One region of the Pseudoalteromonas 'SMAR' genome, then DNA from elsewhere that is predicted to be linked to it. Evidence: predicted binding sites of a transcription regulator. Region 1 holds the regulator's gene; each other region holds the start of a gene.

What was found. Region 1 encodes sigma-54, which starts transcription at its own class of promoters, with help from an activator protein. Its sites were predicted from a motif close to GTTGGCACGNNNNTNGNNT; they were not measured.
Region 2: a site for sigma-54 is predicted at 3,426-3,444, ahead of ACNKW2_RS06325 (flagellar hook-length control protein FliK). Genes of this name have one in related genera too.
Region 3: a site for sigma-54 is predicted at 5,199-5,217, ahead of ACNKW2_RS12025 (flagellar basal body rod protein FlgF). Genes of this name have one in related genera too.

What each region holds. Positions count from the first base shown of each region.
Region 1 is NZ_JBLWMW010000004.1:121,463-129,816, reverse strand. It holds gene ACNKW2_RS03360 (HPr family phosphocarrier protein) at 218-487, opposite strand; gene rapZ (RNase adapter RapZ) at 487-1,353, opposite strand; gene ptsN (PTS IIA-like nitrogen regulatory protein PtsN) at 1,346-1,804, opposite strand; gene hpf (ribosome hibernation promoting factor) at 1,806-2,093, opposite strand; gene ACNKW2_RS03340 (RNA polymerase factor sigma-54) at 2,123-3,622, opposite strand; gene lptB (LPS export ABC transporter ATP-binding protein) at 3,669-4,394, opposite strand; gene lptA (lipopolysaccharide transport periplasmic protein LptA) at 4,391-4,942, opposite strand; gene lptC (LPS export ABC transporter periplasmic protein LptC) at 4,932-5,486, opposite strand; gene kdsC (3-deoxy-manno-octulosonate-8-phosphatase KdsC) at 5,483-6,034, opposite strand; gene ACNKW2_RS03315 (KpsF/GutQ family sugar-phosphate isomerase) at 6,034-7,005, opposite strand; gene ACNKW2_RS03310 (calcium/sodium antiporter) at 7,015-7,974, opposite strand; gene ACNKW2_RS03305 (ATP-binding cassette domain-containing protein) at 8,151-8,354, shown strand, end outside.
Region 2 is NZ_JBLWMW010000010.1:25,073-33,426, forward strand. It holds gene fliG (flagellar motor switch protein FliG) at 1-722, shown strand, start outside; gene fliH (flagellar assembly protein FliH) at 726-1,547, shown strand; gene fliI (flagellar protein export ATPase FliI) at 1,606-2,937, shown strand; gene fliJ (flagellar export protein FliJ) at 2,937-3,383, shown strand; gene ACNKW2_RS06325 (flagellar hook-length control protein FliK) at 3,567-5,948, shown strand; gene fliL (flagellar basal body-associated protein FliL) at 5,992-6,516, shown strand; gene fliM (flagellar motor switch protein FliM) at 6,527-7,621, shown strand; gene fliN (flagellar motor switch protein FliN) at 7,706-8,107, shown strand; gene fliO (flagellar biosynthetic protein FliO) at 8,242-8,354, shown strand, end outside.
Region 3 is NZ_JBLWMW010000026.1:44,067-52,420, reverse strand. It holds gene flgK (flagellar hook-associated protein FlgK) at 1-697, opposite strand, end outside; gene flgJ (flagellar assembly peptidoglycan hydrolase FlgJ) at 699-1,673, opposite strand; gene ACNKW2_RS12040 (flagellar basal body P-ring protein FlgI) at 1,776-2,885, opposite strand; gene flgH (flagellar basal body L-ring protein FlgH) at 2,897-3,580, opposite strand; gene flgG (flagellar basal-body rod protein FlgG) at 3,593-4,381, opposite strand; gene ACNKW2_RS12025 (flagellar basal body rod protein FlgF) at 4,398-5,162, opposite strand; gene flgE (flagellar hook protein FlgE) at 5,287-6,597, opposite strand; gene ACNKW2_RS12015 (flagellar hook assembly protein FlgD) at 6,629-7,315, opposite strand; gene flgC (flagellar basal body rod protein FlgC) at 7,333-7,764, opposite strand; gene flgB (flagellar basal body rod protein FlgB) at 7,767-8,177, opposite strand.

The sequences.
Region 1 (8,354 bases):
CTGAATACTATGGTTGTTGGTTTTATATTTTACCCTAGCTATTTTGTTATTTTATTGCAGAGAACCAACCTTACATGCAGCGCCAGGAGGGCAATACAGTGTAACCCACTTTACAAAAAACTACCAAGTAGAGTAAAGCAAAAGCGCCACCAGATCCGCTATGGCGACAGGATGTGAAGATAGGACAGTAAAGATGAGTTACCCAAACAGCTTGGTATTACTCATCCTCGTGGAATTTGTTTTCAATCAAGGCGCCAATTTCAGCCAGCGCTTTATCGGCATCAGGGCCTTCGCACACCACCTTGACCTCTTTACCTTGGCTGCTCTCAAGCAACAACAGTGCTAGTACGCTATCAGCGGCGGCTGACTTATCGCCTTGATAAAGCGTGACTGAGGCATCAAATTGCGTCGCTAGTTGCGCCAGCACCGACGCGGCTCTGGCATGCAAGCCGAGTTTGTTTTTGATTAAAAAGGTCCCTTGTTGCATTAGCCTTCCTGCTCACGGTGGCGTATTTTGACGTTACTGTGGGTTTTGGCAAAGCGTTCACCAATGGTTTGCGCAAGATAAACAGAGCGGTGCTGACCGCCAGTACAGCCAATGGCTATGGTTAAATAACTGCGGTTATTTCGCTCTAGATGTGGCAGCCAAGTTTGCACGAAAGTTTGAATTTGCCAAGTAAACTTCTGCACTATGCTGTGGCTAGCAAGGTAGTCAATCACCGGCTGATCTAATCCCGTTAACGGTTTTAGTTCTGGCTCCCAATGAGGATTGGGCAAAAAACGGGCATCAAACACGTAGTCGGCTTGTTTGGGGATACCATGTTTGAAACCAAATGACTCAAAGGTGATGATCAGTTGTTTGTCTTTTTTACCTAAAATCTTCTCGCGGATCTCTTCAGCAAGCTGGTGGACACTGAGGCTGGTAGTGTCGAGTAAAAAGTCAGCACGGGTGATCAAGACATCCAATAGCTCGCGCTCTTTTTTTATTGCTAAATCGAGTGGTAAGTTATGCAGCGATAATGGGTGTAAACGTCGGGTTTCAGAAAAGCGCTTTATAAGGGTCTGATCGTCACTATCTAAATAAAATAGAGCGGGCTTAGCAAATCCAGGAAGGTACTCAAGAATGTCGTTAAATTCGTCTTGTTCTTTGGGTAGGTTTCTAACGTCGATGCTGACAGCGATTTTATTGTAGTTATCGGATACGCTGCGCACCAAAGAAGGCAACAGGTTGACCGGGATGTTATCAACACAGTAATAGCCTAAGTCCTCTAGCACGCGTAAAGCCACTGATTTACCAGAACCAGAACGGCCACTAATAATGATTAACTCTAACCCCTTGTCTTCATCACCCATTATCGTCTCCTTGGATAACTGCGTAAAGCTCTTGATCGGTCTTGGCGTGCCGTAGCTGTTTACAAAACGATTTGTCTTGCAGTTTTTCAGCGATAGCAGCTAAAGTTTTTAAGTGTTCTTCATTATTGCCCTCAGGGACAATAAAAGCGACAAAAATGTCCACGGGTTGCTTGTCGATTGCTTCAAAGGCGATCGGCTGCTCACTCACCAGCACCATCGCCAGAATTTGCTCAATACCTTGCAACCGACCATGGGGTATGGCAATGCCTTTTCCTATCCCAGTACTGCCGAGCTTTTCCCGTGTCATTAACGCATCGAGAATGACGTGTTTGCTAACATCAGGAAGTTGCTGGTGAGCCAGTTCACTGATGTATTCTAGAATTCTTTTTTTGCTATTAAAAAGGACCGCAGCTTTGCTACAGTCCTTGTTCACTAATGTGCATAATTTCATTTTAGTGTCGAGTGAGCTTCTCTTTGTGTTTGATAACTTGACGGTCTAGCTTATCAATGAGCTTATCAATTGCCGCATACATATCTTGATGCTCGGTCGATGCAAACAGCTCACCGCCATTGACGTGTAATGTTGCCTCTGCTTTTTGTACCAGCTTTTCAACATCAAGGATCACGTGAACGTTATTTATATGATCAAAATGCCTCTCTAGCTTCGCAAACTTGTTGGTGACATAGTCTCGTAATGAGTCTGTGATTTCTACATGGCGACCAGTTAGATTTAGTTGCATAAGCATTTTCCTTCTTGGTTTTTTACGTCTTAAATCAAGCTTTTACGTTGATTTGACGGTGGAATGGCTAGGGATTCACGATATTTTGCAATCGTACGTCTCGCTACCTTAATTCCTTGCTCAGCTAAAATATCTGCAATTTTGCTATCACTTAATGGCTTAGCGGTGTTTTCTGCAGCTATTAGCTTTTTGATGAGCGCTCTAATCGCGGTAGATGAGCACTCACCGCCGTTTTCGGTACTGACATGGCTAGAGAAGAAATACTTTAACTCAAAGATACCACGAGGCGTATGCATATACTTCTGGGTGGTGACACGAGAAATTGTAGACTCATGCATATCAACCATCTCAGCGACATCATTAAGTACCATTGGGCGCATTGCTTCAGGGCCATGTTCAAAGAATGCCTGTTGTTGCTGGACAATGCAATTGGTTACTTTTAATAAAGTATCATTACGGCTTTCTAGACTTTTAATAAACCACTTAGCTTCTTGTAAGTGGGAGCGAATAAATTGGCTATCAGCACTAGAGCGAGCGGTTCTAGACATGGCCGCATAATGATCATTGACGCGGATTTTTGGCATGGCATCAGGATTGAGTTCGACTACCCAGCGACCTTTTACTTTTTTCACCGAGACATCAGGGATGACATACTCAGGCTCTTCACGAATAATGCTGGCGGCCGGCTTGGGATTGAGGCTGTGGATCAGCGTCATCACCTCTTTCAATTCGGCCTCTTTTAACCGCGTCTTTTTCGCTAAGGTACGGTAATCTCGGCTCGCCAGTAGATCGATGTGCTCAGTGAGGATCATTTTGGTTTCTGCCAGCCAAGGTGTCTCTGATGCAAACTGATTAAGCTGTATACACAAACACTCTTGCAAGCTCCGTGCAGCAACACCAACAGGGTCAAACAGCTGCACACGCTTGAGTACGGCTTCCACCTCGTCTAACTCTATCGGTTCCTCTGCTTCTGCGTCATTAATGCTGTCGAGAATGTCTTCACAGCTTAGGGTGAGTAATCCAGAGACATCGACCGCCTCAATGATGGCAATAGCAATGGCTCTATCCGTGGGACTAAAAGGAGTGAGCTCTAATTGCCACATCAAATAGTCATGCAGCGACTCAGATGTTTCTCCTTGATAAACATTATCATCATCTGGAAGAGGAGCTGAGCTGGCAACAGGGGCTGCACTCATATACTCATCCCAAGTGACGTCCATGGCTAAGTCATCGCTAACCGTGTCTTTGCTCATGGCGGTATCAGAATCGAGCTCATAATCACTGACAGGCGCTTCTTCCTGAGATGCTTGACCTTCGTCTGCAGCGGATTTTTCTTGGTTGTTTTGCTCCAAGCTTTCGGTATCAGCGTTTTCACCTTCTTCCACTTCTAGCAACGGGTTGCTATCCAGTGCTTCTTGGATTTCCTGTTGCAAATCCAAGGTACTGAGCTGCAGCAAGCGTATCGCCTGTTGCAGTTGTGGAGTCATTGTAAGTTGCTGCCCCATGCGCAGCTGTAATGATTGCCTCATGTATCTTTAACAATCCCTTATAACAGTTATTATTACTACGTCTTAACTATAGCTTGAATTGTTCGCCTAGGTAGACATCTCTTACGGTTTGATCGGCTAAAACGTGTTCTGGCGTACCTGATGCGATTAATTCCCCATGTGAAACAATATAAGCTTTTTCACATACATCAAGGGTTTCCCTGACATTATGATCGGTAATTAGCACGCCAATGCCACGATTTTTTAAGTGCTCAATTATGGTCTTTATATCTAACACCGAAATGGGATCAACACCAGCAAAAGGTTCATCAAGGAGAATAAATTTCGGGTTGGCCGCCAGAGCTCGGGCGATCTCTACTCGACGTCGTTCGCCACCAGACAGTGCCATTCCCTGTGAGTCGCGAATATGCTGGATATTAAACTCATCTAATAGTTCATTGAGTTCGGTTTCACGTTGGGCTTTGGTTAAGTCCTTACGGGTCTCTAAAATGGCCATTAAGTTTTGGTATACGGAAAGCTTACGAAAAATCGAGGACTCTTGGGGTAAATAGCCTATCCCCATTCGGGCGCGGCTGTGCATTGGCAATAACGTGATGTCTTCATCATTTATGCTAATTTCACCTTTGTCGCTAGGCACTAAGCCTACGATCATATAAAACGTGGTGGTTTTGCCAGCGCCATTAGGCCCTAATAAACCGACAATGCTGCCAGCTTCAACGCTTAACTCAACATTTTTGACCACCTGTCGGCCTTTGTAGCTTTTCGCAAGCCCAGTTGCTGTTAATACGCTCATGGATTGTTACCTTGCGATGGTTGTGGTTCTTTTTCTTTTTTGTTTTCATCGTCCTCATCAACCGGCACTAATACGGTTCTGACCCTGGAATCCTGTTGCCCCGAACGTTCAGCGCTGATCAGTTGTTGTTCAATATCATAGGTGATGACTTGGGCATTAATTTTTTGTCCAGCTTGGCTAATTTCGGCGTCACCGGAAATAACCAGCGTCAGAGCTGCTACGTCGTAACGAATTTCATTGGCTTTAGCCTCTAACAAACTACCATCCGCTTGTTTTTCGCTAAAAATAGCTGGGCTTCCGGTGGCAACCAATAATTGTTTGTTGGTGCCAAGCTCTGCGCGACGATGGACCTCTAGGCGGTCGGCTTGGATTTTCCTGTCACCATGGATAATCACCACGTTTTGCTCAAAAATACCAATGTTGCTCTGTAGCTGGGCTTGCTGTCTTCCGGAGTCGATGATGACTTCATTTTGCTCCGCGGCGAGCGCGTTGGTAGCGGCAGCTAATAGGCCTAAAAAAACGAGTTTGTTCATTACTTTACTGGTCATAATAAATTGTCTTAGTGTGATTGATGAGTTCGATCACTTGGTTGTGTAAATCCGCATGCAGGCCTTTTCCGGTGATCTTAACACTAGGACCTGTAATAATGACTGGATGTTCCGACTTCATCAATTTTTGCTTAATATCGACTCTGACATTATCGGCGTTAATATCGCTTATCATGGCGTTTGGCACTAAGTTTTGTGCTAGTACCTGGCCCTCTAAAATCAGGGTGTTGTTTTCATATAATGTGGCTTCAAGGGCGCTAATGCGCCAATTTTGCTCGCCGTTGTACAAGGTAAAAATGGGTTTCTCAAAATGGCTAAAACCAAGGTCTTGATAGAGTTCCATCTTATCTGCCGTGACTTGATAGTTGAGCAAGCCGTTTTCACTGTAGGTGGTTTGTTGTAATGCGGTGGCGACATAGTCAGGTTTAGCCAGCGGCTCATCTCCTTGGCTTTTGCGGCTAGTATCTTGGTTGAACATGGGAGACCACATCCACACCATGATGGCAGCGAAAACAATAAGTAAGATGACACGAAGAGCGGTCATGCACTGACCCCTTTGGTGGTTAGGCTATGACCTTGGCTTAACATCAATAAGTCAGTGAGCTCTCGCACTGCGCCAAAGCCTCCTGGCTGCAAGGTAATGTAATCTGAAATTTGTTTAATTACCGGGTGAGCATCGTTGACCGCTACCGCAAAACCCACTTGCTCCATCACTGGTAAATCTGGGCCGTCATCGCCTATATAGGCAATGTCACTATCGCTTAGATTGAGTGTGTTTTTCAGTGCTTGATAGGCTTGCAACTTGTCCTCTTGGCCTTGATAAATGTGCCTTACATTCAAGCTAGTCATACGCTGCTGAACAATGTGTGAATGGCGACCGGTGATAACGGCCACTTCAACGCCACTTGCGATGAGCGCTTTGACGCCAAATCCATCTTTGGTATTAAACGCTTTTAGTTCTTCGCCATTATTGCCTAAGTATATGCGACCATCGGAAAAAACACCGTCAATGTCGCAAATAAGTAATTTAATGTTGCTGGCTTGCTGCCAAGCGGACTCAGATATGGGCTGATATAAATCTTGAAACTGCATTATAACACTCCTGCTCGCAGCAAATCTTGAGTATTCAAAGCACCAATCGGGGTGTTGTTATCATCCACCACAATTAAGCCATTGATGCGCTTTTTTTCCATAATATTAAGCACTTCAGCTGCCAACATATTGGCTTTCCCGGTGGTGCATTTGGCCGTCATTACCTGGGTGATAGGAGTGCTATGAATATCGACTTTTTGCTCGATAATACGACGCAAGTCACCATCGGTAAAAATCCCTTTGAGGCTTTTTTGGTCATCGACAATGGCAGTCATACCTAAGCCTTTAGCTGACATTTCAAATAAGGCTTCTTTCACTGTGCTGAGCTCATGGACCATAGGGATAGTATCCCCGCTGTGCATTACATCATTGAGTGTCAGCAGTAAGCGTTTACCAAGGCTGCCACCAGGGTGAGAGAGGGCAAAGTCATCCGCGGTGAAGCCTCGCGCTTCGAGTAAAGCGACCGCCATGGCATCGCCCATCACTAAGGTTGCTGTGGTGCTGGCCGTGGGCGCTAACCCTAGTGGGCACGCTTCTTTAGACACTTTAACACAGACATGAACCGTGGCATTTTTCGCCATCGTTGATTCTGGGTTTCCGGTCATGGCAATGACCGGGGCGCCAAGGCGTTTGATCACAGGTAAAATTGACACCACCTCTTGGGTTTCCCCTGAGTTGGAAATCATGACAATGACGTCATCCGCAGTGATCATGCCTAAATCGCCGTGACTAGCCTCTCCTGGGTGCACGAAAAACGCAGGGCTACCAGTGCTGGCTAGGGTTGCGGCTATCTTGTTACCAATATGGCCCGATTTTCCCATACCAACGATAATAATCCGGCCTTTACAGTTAAACATGAGTTCACAGGCTGCAGCAAACTCTGAGTCGACAAAACGCTGCACTTCTTCGATTGCAGCGAGCTCGGTTGCAAAAACGTGCTTGGCAGAAGCAATGAAATGATGTGTTGACACAGCCAGTCCCTAAATAATGTAATAAATGTACGCCGTAAATCCAGCTAGCAAGCAGCCACCTTCAATGCGGTTGATGCGACGTTTGCCAGTGATGCTCAGGCTCATAAGCAATAACAACAGTGTGGCACCAAGCATGATATAAATGTCTCGCGACGCTATGTTTAAATCTAAATTAGCGGGGTTGATAATGCCAGCAATGGATAAAACAGCGAGGATATTAAAAATATTGGAGCCAATGATGTTGCCCAGGGCTAAGTCATCTTCATTTTTCAGCACCCCAGCAATACAGGCTGCTAATTCCGGCAAACTGGTACCAATGGCAATGATGGTCAGTCCAATTAATAGATCGCTCATGCCAAAGTATTTGGCAATATCCACCGCAGCACCGACTAAATAATCGGCACTAATTGGTAACAGCACCATGCCGACAACGAGCCAAAAAACGGCTTTTTGGGTGGGGATATTATCGGGCACTTCGTCGCAAGCTTCGCTGACTAAGGGGTCATCACTTTGGCCGCCACTGTTTTTGGTGACGATAATGAGCGCCACGATAAAGGTGATAAAGCCCACTAACAAGACCACCCCTTCGGTAAAGCTAAAGGTATTATCACTGACGATGTACCAGGCACCCAAGGAAACCAGAATTAATAGCGGCATTTCTCGGCGTAAAATACCGGAGCCGACAGATAAGGGCCTCAGTAAAGCGGTGATCCCTAGCACCAGTAAAATATTAGCTATATTAGAGCCAATGGCATTACCTACCGCGGTATCGGTTTTGTCGGCGAGTGCCGCTTGCGCAGCGACCATCATTTCTGGTGCAGAAGAGCCCATGGCAACAATGGTTAACCCTACGATTAAGGTTGGCACGCCAAAGTTACGTGCTAACGCTGCAGCTCCGAATACAAAGCGATCGGCACTCCAAACTAAGGCGATAAAGCCCAGAACCAGAATAACAAACGATAGAACCATAAACCTCTAGCCAGAAACGGATTTAAATTTCCGTAGATACTACCAAAAGCGCTATAGAAAGTATAAGTAAACCGCGACATTTACAAACTTACAAAAATTTACCAAAACGATTTTCCATCTTGATTGAAAAAAAAGTATCATATAAGAATGAATTTAGTCTCGATCTGGAGAGCGACTTGTCGCAGTCAATTGTAGAAGTCAAGGATGTAACCTTTTCTCGAGGTGAAAGGATCATCTACAAAAACATGAGCTTTTCCGTACCTAAAGGCAAGATAACCGCCATTATGGGGCCTAGCGGGATAGGTAAAACCACCATGTTGCGCCTGATTGGAGGCCAGCTTAAACCTGACTCTGGTGATATTCTTTTTGCTGGTAGCAGT
Region 2 (8,354 bases), on a different contig from region 1:
TGATTGACCAAATTGTTATGGGCTCTGGCGCGAAAGGGTTGGACTCTTTAAAGTGGATGGATTCTAAGCAGGTTGCCAATATCATCCGTAATGAGCACCCGCAAATTCAAACCATTGTATTGTCTTATTTGGAGCCTGAGCAATCAGCTGAAATTCTAGCGCAATTTCCTGAGAAAGTGCGCCTAGACTTAACCATGCGGATCGCCAACTTAGAAGAAGTGCAACCAGCGGCACTGCAAGAGCTCAACGAAATCATGGAGAAACAGTTCGCAGGTCAAGCCGGTGCCCAAGCTGCGAAAATGGGCGGCTTAAAAGCCGCAGCAGATATCTTGAACTACCTCGATACCAATATTGAAGGTCAGCTAATGGATTCAATCCGTGAGCATGATGAGGAAATGTCTCAGCAAATTCAAGATCTTATGTTTGTCTTTGAGAACCTTATGGACGTTGAAGATCGCGGTATCCAGGCGATTTTACGTGAGGTGCAACAAGATGTCTTAATGAAAGCCATTAAAGGCGCTGATGAGGGCTTGAAAGATAAGATCATGAATAACATGTCAAAACGTGCAGCGGAAATGATGAAAGACGATCTTGAGGCCATGCCGCCAGTTAGGATCAGCGAAGTGGAAGCGGCACAGAAAGAGATTCTGGCAACGGCCAGACGCTTAGCCGACTCTGGTGAGATTATGCTCGGCGGCGGTGGCGGCGAGGAGTTCCTATAAACTATGGTCGATAAAAAGCTGTATAAAGGTCGTCCCGTCAGCGACAGCGCGATTGACGAACTTTTAGAAAATTGGCCAATCCCAGATGTATCTGATAAACCAGAAAAATACCGAGGTCGTTCAACGGCCTACGGTACACCTTTGGAAGAAATTTACAGTAAAAAGGAAAAACCCCAAGAGCCAGAGCCACAGGAGCCAGAGTTTCCTACCCTGACTATTGAAGAGCTCGAGCAGATCCGCCAAGACGCCTACGATGAAGGCATCAAACAAGGTCATGAGCAAGGCTACATTGAAGGATTTGATAAAGGAGTCAGTGAAGGCAAAGAGGCCGGTTACAAAGAAGGCGTCGAAATTGGTAAGGAAAAAGGGCTGGAAGAAGCTCAGCCTCTGATTGAAGAGCGTATGAAAGCATTGTCGAGTGTGCTTGATGCCTTACAGGACCCAATTAAAAAAGTCGATGATGACTGCGAACAGCAATTGGTTACTTTAGTCAATTTATTGGCGCAGCAAGTGATCTTCAAGGAGTTACAAACTTCCCCAGAACTAATTTTAAATGCCTTAAAAAAAGCCATGGACGCTTTGCCTATTCATGAGCAAAGTGTTCGCATCCACCTTCACCCCGACGACCTTACTTTAGTCCAGGAGATGTATGGCGAGGAGCACATTGCTGCACAGCACTGGCAGTTAATTCCCGAACCCACCTTAGAAAGAGGCGGATGCGAGGTAAAAACCGCGCAATCGTCAATTGATATGACAGTGAAAAACCGCATAAATGATGTGTTGGACTCTTTTTTGCAAGATAGCGGTATAGAGCAAAAGCAATAAGCTTCGTGCGACAATATTAGCGTCGAGGCTTAACCATAACGTACGGGTATGCAAAATCATGTCAACATCGGCTGCAATGAGCGAGCGACTGGGAAAGTATCAAAAGTTTATTAAACCTTATGGCGTTGCCGTCGCTGGCAGCTTGACCCGTGTAGTGGGGCTAACCCTGGAAGCCAAAGGGTTAAACGCCTCGGTGGGCAGTCAATGTAAAATAGAGACCCTAGGTGGCTTTGTCGACGCTGAAGTCATCGGCTTTAATCAAGACACCTTATACCTCATGCCCAACGATCATATTACCGGTGTGCTTCCCGGTGCGCGGGTGATCCCTAAAGTCAAAGAAGCCGGGTTACCTGTGGGTATGAGCTTATTGGGTCGAGTGGTGGATGGCTTGGGCCGACCGTTGGATGGACTGGGGGCAATCGAGGCGGAACAGCATTTGAAGTTCGCTGCATCGCCTATTAACCCGCTGGCAAGAAGACCCATTGATGCGCCCATGGACGTTGGTGTGCGTGCAATCAACTCCATCGTCACCGTGGGGCAAGGGCAGCGAATGGGCTTGTTTGCCGGAAGTGGTGTGGGTAAGTCTGTGTTACTAGGGATGATGACCCGAGGGAGTGAGGCCGATGTCATTGTGGTTGGCTTGGTCGGTGAGCGTGGCCGTGAGGTAAAAGAGTTTATTGATGAAATTCTTGGCGTTGAGGGTCGCCGCCGCTCGGTGGTAGTGGCTGCCCCTGCGGACGCTTCACCTTTGATGCGGTTAAAAGGCTGCGAAAGCGCCATTACCATTGCAGAGTATTTTCGTGATCAAGGTCTTAACGTGTTGCTACTGCTTGATTCCGTGACACGATATGCCATGGCACAACGTGAAATTGCTCTGGCAGTGGGTGAACCACCAGCGACGAAAGGCTACCCGCCATCTGTATTTGCAAAACTGCCTGCGTTAGTTGAACGCGCTGGTAATGGTGGTGAGGGGCAAGGCTCCATTACCGCTTTTTTCACGGTTCTCAGTGAGGGGGATGATATGCAAGATCCCATTGCTGATGCTGCTCGAGCTATTTTAGATGGACATATTGTGCTGTCCCGTGAACTGGCCGATAGCGGCCATTATCCTGCCATTGATATTGAAAAGTCGATCAGTCGTGTTATGCCACAAGTGGTCTCTGAAGCCCATCTACAACAAGCGAGAGTTCTCAAACAGGTTTACTCTAAGTATCAGCAAAATAAAGATATGATCACTTTGGGTGCCTACCAAAAAGGCAGCGACCAAATGTTAGACCAAGCCATTGAAATGATGCCGGCTGTGAATCACTTTTTACAGCAAGGTATGAAAGAAGTGATCAGCTACGATGATTGTCTTCAGAATCTAGCGCAATTACTAGGACAAGCATAATGGCCGCCAACAAACTGAACCTCTTACTTAAGCTGGAACAAGACAAAGAAGAGCAACTGAAAGCCAACTTTGCTCAGGCACAACAACACCTGTCCATTAATCAGCAAAAGTTGGCAGGACTCAACGACTTTAGATTGGAATACACCACGCAACTTCATGGCAAAGCCCAAACGGGGTTAAGCAGTGGTGGTTTTAATCAATATCACAATTTCATTAATAAAATAGAGCAAGCGATCGCTCAGCAGAGCACTACCGTGAACACTGCTAAGCAGGTAGTAGAGCAGCGCCGTAAGCTATGGCTAGAGCAACAGGCCAAAACCAAGGCCATTGAAAAGCTGATTGAGAAACAACAATTAGCGCATCAGGCAAAGTTAGCCAAAGCAGAACAGAAAATGCTTGATGAGTTTGCTACCAACCAGTTTGTCCGCAGACCATCAGTTTGGTAGAGGACTTACGCCTGGCTCCAGTGCTGAGTCAGCTTTAGTGAAGTTGGCTTGAATTATGCAGTATTTAACTTAGTGAATTGGTTTATCTATGGGGTCAAAATATAACATCAATAAAATCATTGGGTTGTATTTTGATGTGCTCATAAAAAGGCAGAAACTTGCCACTTGTTGAGGTAGTTCAAAATGAATGTGATGCTTGCAAACCTGCTGCAGCGCGGCAATAATGAAGCGAAAAGTGCCCCCTTATCGTCAGATGCTGAAGAGGCTCTGGGTAGCGATGACTTTAATTCGCTCATGGCAAAACTAGACAATGCTGGAGAGGTGCAGCAAGGGAAATCAGACGCAGAGCTGGGCTCAGGGACTAAACACGATGATCAGCAAGCAGTCGATGACAACAGCACTGAAGAGGCTGATGTTGCGGTTGAATCCATATCAGATAAAGATACTGCTGACTCTGAACCGGTGAGTGATGCCGCAAAACAAACCGCAGCAATGGCCACAACATCACCAGCACTTACTAACAGTGATGAAGCCATCTTGAGCGAGATTGTAACGCCAGATAAAGTGGCGGGCACTTCGGCAGGTAACGACTTATTATCGCAAATTGCTGCAGCGAAACAGCAAAGCACCTCATTAAACTCTGCACCAAAAGAAGTATCAACAGCTGTGCGCGCAGCTCTGCAACCCAGCAGTAGCCCGTCACAAGTAACCGCTGATGAAGTTGCAACCGTTGCTAGTGGGCAAAAACAGCAAAACACTGAACAATTACAAGAAGATGGTAAGCAAAAGATCATTTCTGATGAAATGGTACAAGAGGTTGAGAAAAAAGTTAAGAAGGCACTCGCAATTGCGGGTGATAATAATACCGAGTCAACAGCAGTTAAGCAGTCACCTACAGCTACTGGCGATAATAATACCGGGTCAACAGCATTTAAGCAGTTACAAGCGGTTATTGGCGATGATAATGCCGATTCAACTGTTGTTAAGTCGTCGCCTGCAGTTATTGGCGATGATAATGTCGATTCAACTGTTGTTAAGCAGTCACCTGCAGCTATTGGTGATAGTAATATAAAGTCAATAGTAGAGCAGCAGTCAAAGTCAACTCGAGAGCAATTGCAAGCAGTGCAAAAGTTGAACGATGAAGTGAAACCTAAAGTACCAGAGTTACCTCACAATGAAGCACCTAAACCGATGCCTATAGGACTACCTGAGGCTCAAAAGGGCACTGGTCAACTCCTTTCAGAGCCTGAAGCAGGTAAGGAGAGTAATGGCACTGGTGGTAATACACAAAGTACGACTCAAAGCAATCAGCAGCAAACCATCATCTACTTTAGAAATAAAGCGGACACAGGTCCTATATCTGACCAGCTCCAAGGCACTATGGAGCAGAGCAGGCTGACTGATAATGTTTCAGCTTCCTCTGATCAAGCGGTAGAGTCAAAGTTGACTAAGAAGGTCACAAGCGTGCTTAATAGTTTGAACCCTGTGCAACAAAAAGAGCTGCAAGCGGTGTTAAATGGCGATGTCGATATTTATGATGCTTCACCTAGCGTGCAAAAGGCGGTGGCTCAGTTATTAGCCAATAAAAATTTGGTTGCAGTGAAAGGGGTGAATGAGCCGTTTAAGCCGGCTCAATCTGGAGTATTACCAGCAAATCCTGAACCGCAAAATGACTCTGACATGCCGTTAGCAACGAAACCGCAAGATAAACCGCAGGAGTTGAGAAAAGTAGATAACGGCAGTGACTTTATTTCACCGGTTAAACAGTTAAAACAAGACAAAGTGATGACCAATGAGCGTGCTTATCAAGGTGAGCCTGAACAAGCCAAAGTCAGTGAAAAGCCACAAATAGAAAAACAAGTGACTGAAAAGCTGTCGGAAAAGCTTAGCGACAAAGAGTTTAATGCCACCAGTAGCCAAGAAAGTGCAGCAGTGAAAGAGAACAGTAAAGCTGAAAGAGCGCCATTTAATAATATTTTTAGCACAACACGGACAGACGCAGCGCCTAACGCTACATCGAGCACAGAACCTGCTACGCTAAATCAAACGATGAAAGAGGTACAACAGCTGCAGCAGTCACAAAACTCAAGTAGCAACTCGGCAGCACAGACAAAGCCAACGGTAGATGCTAATCTTCAACAAGCAATTAATATTGCTCGTCATGATGCAGCAAAAGAGCTCAATCAACGCGTTGGAATGATGTTGAACCTGAATAATAAACAAGCTGAAATCAGGCTCGACCCACCAGAGTTAGGGGCGTTGCAAATTCGCATAAAAAGCGATGCTGAGCAGGCTCAGGTGAACTTTGTGGTACAAAACCAACAAGCAAAAGAAATGCTTGAGCAATCTTTACCTAGACTCCGAGAGATGTTGGCTGAGCAGGGGATTGAACTTGGTGAAAGTCACATTTCACATGGTCAAAGTGAAGGTCAAGATGGTCAAGGCGATAGCCAAGGTCAATATGGTAGCGGGCAACAGGGCAGTGATGATGAGCAAGCAATGGTATCAGACGTACAACAAAGGCAGCAGAGAAATAGTGATTCGGCAATAGATTACTATGCCTAACACCTGCTATTATTGTTACTACTGAAAATTATAAGGGCTTGCTATGGCTGAAGAAAACGATTTAGAAATAGAAGAAACCGGTGGCTCGAAGAAAAAGCTAATTATCATTATTGCCGCTGTGGTGGTTATTCTTGGCGGTGTGGCAGGGTTCTTTTTATTTTCTGGCTCAGATGCGCCACCAGAGACCTTAGCTGAAGAAACTACAGCGTCGGAAGTGCAAGCTGAGCAAAGTAGCTCAGCAGAAATTGGCAGTGCCTTGTATGTTGCTATGCCAAGGCCATTTGTTTTTAATGTGCCAGGCGCCAGCCGCGATAGAATCGTGCAGATAAAAGTGCAATTGCTGGTGCGTGGAGAGGTAAACGAGGAAGTTGCCAAGAAGCACATTCCGCTTATTGAAGGCACACTATTAAGCGTATTTTCAACCACCACGGCCGATGAGCTGAGCACCAGCGCAGGTAAAGAAACATTGCGTTTGACAGCTCTTGATAAAGTACAAGCGGCGATGGAAGGCGTTGAGGGTAGCAAGGTGATTGAGCGTGTGCTGTTCACCGGGTTTGTGATGCAATAAGGTAGTATTTGTGAGCGACTTATTATCTCAAGATGAAATCGACGCGCTACTCCATGGAGTAGATGAAGTCGAAGAAGACGAAGTTGTCGAAGGTGAGGAAGGAGAAAGCTCCGGAGCCCTGCAATACGACTTCTCTTCTCAAGATAGGATTGTTCGTGGTCGCATGCCGACGCTGGAAATCGTTAACGAGCGATTTGCCCGGCATATGCGAATAAGCCTGTTTAATATGATGCGTCGCACCGCTGAAGTGTCGATTAATGGTGTGCAAATGCTGAAGTTCGGTGAGTATATTCATACCTTATTTGTGCCAACAAGCCTCAATATGGTGCGCTTCAGACCATTAAAGGGAACTGGGCTTATTACCATGGAAGCCCGCTTGGTGTTTATTCTGGTGGATAACTTTTTTGGTGGCGACGGCCGCTATCATGCCAAAATTGAAGGCCGTGAATTTACCCCCACCGAACGCCGTATTGTACAAATGTTGTTAAAAATAATCTTTGAAGACTACAAAGAAGCATGGGCACCGGTGATGGACGTTTCTTTTGAGTATTTAGACTCTGAAGTTAACCCAGCCATGGCCAACATTGTTTCACCAACCGAGGTGGTGGTGATCAGCTCTTTTCACATTGAGCTTGACGGCGGCGGTGGCGATTTCCATATTTCTTTGCCCTATTCGATGCTGGAACCCATTCGTGAATTACTGGATGCCGGTGTGCAATCGGATACCGAAGACACGGACTTGCGTTGGAGTAAGGCGCTGCGCGATGAAATCATGGATGTTGAAGTGGAGTTATCATCCCAGTTACTGGAAGTTGACCTATCATTGGAGCAGGTCATGAAGTTGCAAGCAGGTGATGTGATCCCGGTGGAAATGCCAGAGCATGTTACTGTGTTTGTTGAAGAGCTGCCAACCTTTAGAGCGAAAATGGGGCGCTCCCGTGACAACGTAGCACTGCAAATAAGTGAAAAGATAAAACGCCCAGAATCGGTGAAGTCTGAGCTTCACGTGTTTACTAAAGGCGGTAAAAAGCTCGATTCTGATGCCGAGCTGGCCGAGTTAGAAGAAGATCTGCACCTTTCCGAAGGGGTGGATTTAGATTGGTAACAGCAAGTGCAACGCCTTAGCATGAGCTTAATTGCTGTAACACACGAATTGAGTAAATAGATAACATAATCAGGTAGTAGTTAAATGAGCGATGATCAAGATACTATGGACGAATGGGCAGCAGCCTTGGCCGAAGCGGAAGACGCTGAGTCTGGTAGTGGTGAGCCAGAAGTTGCTGAGCTTGATGAATTAAAAGATGCGAATTCATCATTGTCCTCTGATGAAAAACGGAAGCTGGATACCATTTTAGATATTCCGGTTACCATTTCCATGGAAGTGGGCCGTTCTAAAATTAATATCCGTAACCTATTACAGCTAAACCAAGGTTCAGTGGTAGAACTTGACCGCGTGGCTGGTGAGCCACTCGATGTGTTGGTTAACGGCACCTTGATTGCCCATGGCGAAGTGGTTGTGGTGAACGATAAGTTTGGTATTCGTCTCACCGACGTGATAAGCCAAGTTGAGCGGATCAAGAAGTTACGCTAATGGTGCGAGCGATAAACGGCTTCGATATGTTAGTGCTACTGCTGTTGTCGAGTAGCGCAAATGCTGCGGCGACTAATGACACCAGCGCAAAAGTGGGTGCTGGCACCGCAGGATTAAGTTCTGAGCTACTTTCCATGGGGCTATCATTGGTGTTGGTGATAGCGCTTATTGTGGGCTTGGCATTTATCCTAAAGCGCTTAAATCCCAATATTGTCAACCAAAAAGACTTTAAGGTCATACGCAGTAT
Region 3 (8,354 bases), on a different contig from region 1:
AGCCATCTTGCATTACTAAAGATTCACCACTGCCCATAAAAACCAGCTTTTGGCCATTCTTACCATCAATGGTTTCGATATCTACCAGCTTAGATAAATCTTTAATGGCTTCATCGCGCTCATTGAGCACACTGTGGTCGACGTTGTTCATATCGCCACCTGATTGCCCAGCCACTTGTTTGTTTAAGTCACTGATCTTTTGTATAAGGTTGTTCGCTTCGGTAGAGAAGATATCTAGCTGCTCATTCACAATGCTATTTTGATCCACCACAATGCCCGACAATCTATCCATCTGATCCACTAAGTTCTGGGCATCTGTCATAAATAAAGAACGGTTAGTCGTGGACGACGGCACATTGGCAGCGCTTTGTAAGTTATTGAATAACGAGTTGATGCTTTTGCTTAAACTATTGGATTCTTCAGCAAATAAGGTATCAACACGGCTTGCTTCGGTGACAAACTGTTCGTAATAAGACTGATTAGAAACATCACGGTTAAGCTGCTTTTGGGCAAATTCATTTAATAGCCGCACCGTTTCACCACGACCAACCATATTATCTATGGTGGTACCATGCTCGGTGCGCTCACGAATATACCCCTTGGTATTGAGATTAGAAATATTCTTACTGGTGGTATGTAACAGCTCAGAGCTTGCCCTGATCCCGCTGGCCCCAATATTTAATAGATCAAATGACATCTCATCTGACTCCCTTAGTAAACGCACCCGATACCAGTCCAGAGACATCGATGCGTTGTAAAACTGACTTTATTTTATCGGCATAGTTTGGATCGGTGGCGTAGCCTGCCGCTTGTAGCTCGTCCAGATAAGCGTGGCTATCGTCCGCTTTTTGCAGCGCCTGCTCGTATCTCGGGTTACCTTTTAAGAAACTGACGTAATCATCAAAGCTATCCGCTATTGAGTCATAAGCCCTGAAATCAGCTTGTTTGCGTACTGGCAAACCTTGCTCAAATTCCAGTGTCGACTTTTTGGCACTGTCGCCTTGCCAGCGACTGTCTGCTTTAATGTTAAAAAGGTTGTGGCTACTGCCACCCTCTTTTTTATTAATAATGTGCCGTCCCCAGCCTGTCTCCAGTGCTGCTTGTGCCACCATTACTGCTGGGTTTAATCCTAACTTCTTAGCCGCTGACTTGGCGTAGTCCCATACTTTTTCAACAAACTCATCTGGAGAAGAAAAGCTCGCTGCTTGTTCATTAGCAGTTTGACTAGCCACCACCATGCTATCTTCAGCACTCGGCTTAACAGTGGTGTTGGTCTTGGTTTCTGAGCGTGCTGGCAAAGCGGTATCTCCTCGCAGCACCGACGCTGGCTTAAAGCCCTCAGTACTGGGCGAGAGTTGCTGCACAATAAGATCCGCCAAGCCCAAGCTGCCTTTATCTGACAAATGCATTGCCAATTGTTGGTCATGCATCTCTTCGAAGAACTTCACGCCGCTGGAATTAAAGGGGCTATCTTTATCTTCTAGTGCTTCATTGGCTTTACGCATGCTCTTTAGCAGCATTTGCGTAAAAATTGACTCAAACTGTTTGGCCGCTTTTTCTAATGCCTGATCGGACGCATTTTTATCGCCAGCACCTTGAAGCGCCTCCTTACGGATGGAGTCAAGATTGCCTAAGTCAAAAAAGCTCTGATTTTTCAGCTGGTCGGTATTCATACTGTTAAGCACTGTTGTAAACACATACTTAGATAATGCAAAAAACAGACCAAAAAAAAGCCCCACATTTGTGGGGCTAACTTATTGATTATAAAACAACCTTTATATGACGACTAATTGACCATTAATCGCGCCGGCCTCTTTTAAGGCTTCCAAAATCGCCATTAAATCGCCAGGGGCTGCGCCCACTTGATTTATAGCGCGGACTAAATCGTCTAGGCTAACACCAGGGTCAAACACAAAGGCCCGTGAGTCATCTTGATCAACATCGATGATGCTTTGCTGTGTCACCACGGTCTCCCCTTCTGCCAAAGCATTGGGTTGCGCCACATTTTGTTGCTCAGCGATGGTTACTGTGAGGCCGCCATGAGTGATAGCTGCAGGCTGTAATTTCACATTTTTGCCAATCACAATGGTGCCGGTACGCGAGTTGACGATAATTTTGGCAGCGGTGTCTGCTGGTTTAAACTCTAAATTTTCTAGGGTGGATAAATACGCCACTCGCTGTGATGGGTCTCGTGGGGCAATTACCCTTACCGAAGCCGCATCCATTGGTTTCGCACTGTTTGGTCCGACTAAATCATTAATGGTGTCTGCTAAACGCTTTGCTGTGGTGAAATCCGGGTTGTTGAGATTAAAAGTGATATAATCTCCTTGAGTAAACGGACTTTGTACCGCGCGCTCAACCGTAGCGCCATTGGCAACGCGGCCAACGGTTGGGGTGTTGATCACCACTCGGCTACCATCAGCCCCTTCAGCACCTAGGCCGCCGACAATTAAGCTGCCCTGAGCAATGGCATAGACATTACCATCCACGCCTTTTAAAAACGTCTGTAACAAGGTACCGCCACGCAAACTTCCGGCACTGCCTATAGAAGACACAGTAACATCAATGGTTTGGCCCGGTTTTACAAAAGGAGGTAAATCCGCATGCACAGCCACGGCTGCCACATTTTTAATTTTTGGCTTTAAATTAGCCGGCATCGAAATACCAAAGCTATTTAACATTGCCTTGAAGCTTTGCTCGGTAAAGCGGGTCTGCTCGCCGGTGCCCGGTAAGCCTACAACTAAGCCATAACCTACCAACTGGTTTGAACGCACGCCTTCAACCATACTAACATCTTTAACTCGCTCTGCTTTACTGCCAAAGGAAATCACAGTCAGAGCGAACAGCGCTGAACTTAACAGTAGTTTTGCTATCGACTTATTCATTTGTTACACCCTTAAAATGGCATTATCGCGCTCATAAAGAAGCTCGTTAACCAACCAGCACTTTGCACTTCTTGCTGATCGCCTTTGCCTGAATATTGAATTCGAGCATTGGCAACACGGTTAGACTCTACGGTATTATCCGCTTTGACATCCTGAGGCCGTACCAGCCCCTCTAAACGGATAAACTCTTCGCCAGTATTCAAGGTCAGCCACTTCTCACCGCGGATCACTAGGTTGCCATTAGGTAAAACACGCGTCACATTGACGGAAATATTACCAAATAGGCTATTAGACTGGTTAGCTTGTGAGTCTCCTTCAAAGGAAGAGGCCGAGCCCGATGAAAACTGGATGGCATCGTTACCAATATTAATGGCATTTCCCCCTAAGCCTATCAAAGGATCCACTGACACCTCACTGTCTTTTTCCAGCGTGGAGTTTGCCGCCTTAGTCGCTTGCGTGGTTTCTCTTAACACCACCGTAATAATATCTCCTACTCGCAACGCTTTTTTATCGGCGTATAGATCATTGGAAAACTGGGTATTAAACAGTGAGCCCGTGGCGACCATTTGCGACTGTGTTTCTTCTGGGTAGATAGGTGCATAATAAGGATCATCACGCACCACATGTTTATTCTGTGTTGTGCTACAGCCACTGAGTGCTGCAACCGTTGCGATGGCTAAATATAATGCACGCATACTACCCCCTAATTAAAGTTGCTGATTAATGTAACTAAGCATCTGATCCACTGATGAGATGACTTTCGAGTTCATTTCATAAACCCGTTGCGTTTCAATCAAGTTAACCAGCTCTTCGGTGACATTTACGTTAGACGTTTCTAATGCCCCTTGCACAATTTTGCCAAGCCCTTCAACGCTCGGATTCCCTTGTACTGGCGCACCACTTACTGCGGTTTCGGTGTACAAGTTCTGGCCGATTGGCTCTAAGCCCGATGGGTTGATAAAGTCGCTGATCACCAACTGACCAATGACCACGTTTTCGGCTTGCCCGGCGACTCTTACTGACACCTCACCATCTTGCGATATAGTAATGGACTGAGCATCATCCGGTACGTTCATTTCTGGTTGCAGTGGGAAGCCCGCACCAGATGTCACGACTCGCCCTTCCTCATCAGTAGTGAACTGACCATTACGGGAGTACGCCGTGGTACCGTCAGGCATTTGAATTTCAAAAAAACCCGGGCCTTGGATCATCCAATCCAGCGAATTTTCAGTACTGAGCATATTGCCTTGAGAAAAGTTTTTCTGGTTAGCAACCACTTTAGCACCAGCACCTAGCATCAAGCCTGAAGGCAGTTCAGTATCTTGAGAGCTGCGCCCGCCTGGCTGGTTGATGTTTTGATATAAAAGATCTTCGAAAATAGCACGGCTTTTCTTGTAGCCCACCGTACTGGCGTTTGCCAAGTTATTCGAAATCACCGAAATATCGGTTTGTTGGGCATCTAAGCCGGTTTTACTTATCCACAGTGCAGGATTCATAACTCTTACCTCACGCTTATACTATGCGTAGGAGCGAAGTGTGTCGCTCGTCTATTTCTTCAGCTGTTTTCATCAGCTTAATTTGCATTTCAAATTGTCTTTGATGGTTGATCATATCCACCATCTCGTGAACTGGGTTAACATTGGACATTTCTAAGAAGCCACTCTGGACTTTGGCAGTGGGTGATATTTCACAAAAACCACAAATGCCGTCTTCAAGTTTGTCTTCTTTTGGTCTAAACAGGCCATCGTTGCCTTTCGCCAGTTTGCTATTATCGGCTGAAATAATCTTGAGCCTATCCACCACTTCCAAAAAGTTGGCAGGGGCGCCTTGAGGCCTAACTTGAATTGAGCCATCGTCACTAAACACCACTTTATCTACTGGAATAGGAAGAACGATAGGACCGCCTTCGCCAATTAGTTGACGGCCATGACTGGTGACCAAGGCGCCATCATTACGGATGTTGAGCGTGCCTACCTTGGTGTAAGCTTCTTCACCACTGGCGTCCACCACACTGAGCCAAGACTTATCATCCACAGCAATATCCAGCTCACGGCCGGTTTCAACGATAGCGCCACCGGTCATATTGGTGCCAGGGCGTTCTTGCATAGCAAACACCCGAGTCGGTAACCCTTCACCAAACGCTTGCATTGAGCGGGCTTGCGCAAAATCGGCTTTGAAGCCAGTCGTATTGGCATTAGCAAGGTTATTCGCTTTTAATGCCACACCGCGTAAGCTTTGCTTCGCGCCTGACATGGCGATATATACCATTTTATCCATAACGATGACCCTTAAAATTCTAACTTGTATTGGTTACTGCAAGCTTAGTGCCAAGTTATGAGTGATGTTTTTGACGGCAATAAAAAAGGCTGCGACGTGCGCAGCCTTTGGAGGGCATAATAGTTTATCGAATCTGCAGAATGTTCTGCTGGAGCGTTGAGTTAACCTCTAAGGCACGGGAGTTGGCCTGGAAGTTACGCTGTGCGCTAATAAGGTCGACCAGCTCGTTAGTTAAGTTGGTATTCGATTGCTCAAGCGCTGAAGAGTTTATCGAGCCTAACGTCCCTGAGTTTGGCTCACCAGCTAGAGGCTCACCAGAAGTTAAGCTCTTTTTCCATGCGGTATTACCAACCGGTTGCAGCCCTTGTGAGTTGGAAAAGCGCACCATGGCAACCTGGCCTAGGAAGGTAGAGTCACCATTACTGTAAGAAGCCACAATCTTACCATCGGCGCCAATATCAACCCCAGATAGTCGCCCTACCGTAGCACCATCCTGCTCTAACGCTTTAACTTCAAAGCGGCTGGCATACTGGGTTGGCAATTTGTTGGTAGTGTTCGCCTCATCGCGCCAATTGATAACTGGGTCATTTGGAAATGAAGCTCCGTTGCTCAGCAAGGTGGTTAAGTTACCACCTGTTATTGAAGTTTGTGGCGAGAAAGTAGAACCTGTAACCGGAGCCTGTGGTAAGCCACTGGCACTAAATATAAAGTTAGTAATTGGACCAGCACCTGGTGCACCATTATTATCAAACTCTTGATTATCTAATGTCGCATGAACATCCCACTGGTTATCTGCAGTTTTTCGAAAAAAGAACTGCATTACATGTGGCTCACCTAGAGAATCATATATCGTAGTTGAGGTTGAGGCGTTATAGGTAGTCCTATCAGTAGCATCAAACGCTGCTGCAGGCGGTGTGGCTCGTGCATCTAGGTTAAACGATGAAAACACCTCACTAGTTGCTCGTGGAGATCCAGAAGCATCTGGAATTTGCAAAGCAGATGAAGTACTTAAACTCACCGAAGTAGTCTCACCCGTGGCAGGGTCAACAGGGAAACCTTGCAAAAAGTTACCTTGGGCATCTACAACAAAATTGTCTTTATTGAGCTTAAATGCGCCAGCTCGAGTGTATGAATAGTCCTGGGACCCAATCGAGTTAGCCATGGCGAAGTATCCCTCACCCGTAATAGCTAAGTCCAGCGAGTTGTTTGTAAACTTTAAAGAGCCTTGATGAAATTGCTGTGCAACCATGGCCGTTTGGGCACCATCACCACTTTTTGTTTTGCCTGAGCTAAATACTGAAGATGCGTATACATCCGCGAATTCGGCACGAGACTCTTTAAAACCAGTAGTATTTACGTTAGCGATGTTGTTTGCGGTTACATCAAGGTCTTTTTGTGCCGCAGACAAACCTGTTAGTGCAATATTAAAACTCATACTCTCACCTCTTCTAGGCTAATCTGTTAATTTATGCTATTTCTGCAATGTCAATGAGGCGCACAGCCCCTTCGCGGGTGTTAATTACAATGCCGTTGGAGCCGTTGACATTAACACTGTCTATATTTCTGAATGTTGCCGTGGGAAGAGTGGAAAACTGACCATTGATACTTCCCTCAGCCTTGATGGTATAATCACCTGCTGGCATGGCATCGCCATCTTGGTTTTTGCCATCCCATTCAAACTTAATTGCTCCGGCAGATTGAGCACCTAAATCAAGCTTTCTCACTACCGAACCACTTTGGTCAACAATGGAAATGGACAAATTCTCAACTGGTTTCTCTGCAACCACGGATCCCGATGTAATGGCATCTCCACCAAGTTCTAAGGTATCTGACTCCAGCAGTGCTTTTTTACCAATTAAGGTGGATGCCTGCAAAGCGGAATTAGAGGTCATCGAGGCACTCAGAGAATCGAACTTCGAATTTAACTTTGAGATCCCCTCAGCCATAGTAAAGTTGGTCATCTGCGCAATCATCTGATCATTGTCTGCAGGCTTACTGGGATCTTGATAAGACAGCTGCTGAGTAAGCAATGAAAAGAAATCTTCCTGCGTTAAGGTATCTCGGTTCTGTTGCTCCTCTGTGGTGCGATTTTCTTTATTCCACCGCAGAGAATCCATATACGACGAAGTAGCGGAATTTACGTCATTACTCATCAGCTGTTACTCCCAATCTAGCGCTGACCAAGCTGCAGGGTTTTGCTCAACATTTGCTTTGCAGCATCTGCAACCTGAACATTGGTTTGGTAAGAACGAGAGGCTGAAATCATATTTGCCATCTCCTCTACCACATTCACATTCGGTTTATAAATGTAGCCATTTGCATCAGCACTAGGGTGGTTTGGATTGTACTCAATCTGAAGCGGTTTATCGCTTTCAACCACACCTAGCACCTTCACTCCAACAGACGATCCCATGGCATTATTTTGGGAAGTTGAAGCTTTAGAAAGTTCAGCTGCAAACACCGGATGTCTAGCGCGATACACTCCTTCTTGGCTGGAGCTTATCGAGTTGGCATTCGAAATGTTACTCGCAGTGGTGTTCAGGCGCACATTTTGGGCACTCATGCCCGAGCCAGAAATATCAAAAACGTTGTAAAGACTCATAATTATGCTCCTTGACCACCCAGTGCCTTTTTAAGGCCACTGAAATTACCAGATAAAAACTGCAAACTGGCTTGGTACTCTAATGCATTCTGTGTATACAAGTTTCGTTCCACTTGTATGTCCACTGAGTTACCATCACCTGTATCTGCTTGATTTGGCGAACGATATAGTTCATTTGCGTTGGTCATTTTAGTGCCACCACTGAGATGCTTGGCATCAGTTCTCACCATATCATTGCCGCTTCTTTGCCCCGCTTTTGCCGCTTTTAAGGCACCTGCGAAGTCAATATCTTTTGCTTTATATCCTGGAGTGTCCGCATTTGCGATATTACTCGCTAACATTTCCGCACGTTGCGAGCGGATCAGCATGGTATGCTGATGAACACCCAGTGCTTTATCGAAACTTATAGCCATAGTTAAACTCCAAAAATTTGACTCACAGTGATAAAGCAATCTTTAGGCCAAAATATAAATTTATTTTTTCTCTTTAATTTCAATGGTTAATACCATTAAAAAGGCGAGGTAATGATCTATTTGAGGCTAATTCATTAAACTTATGCTCATCAAAAATCACTGTCAACGAAACAAAAA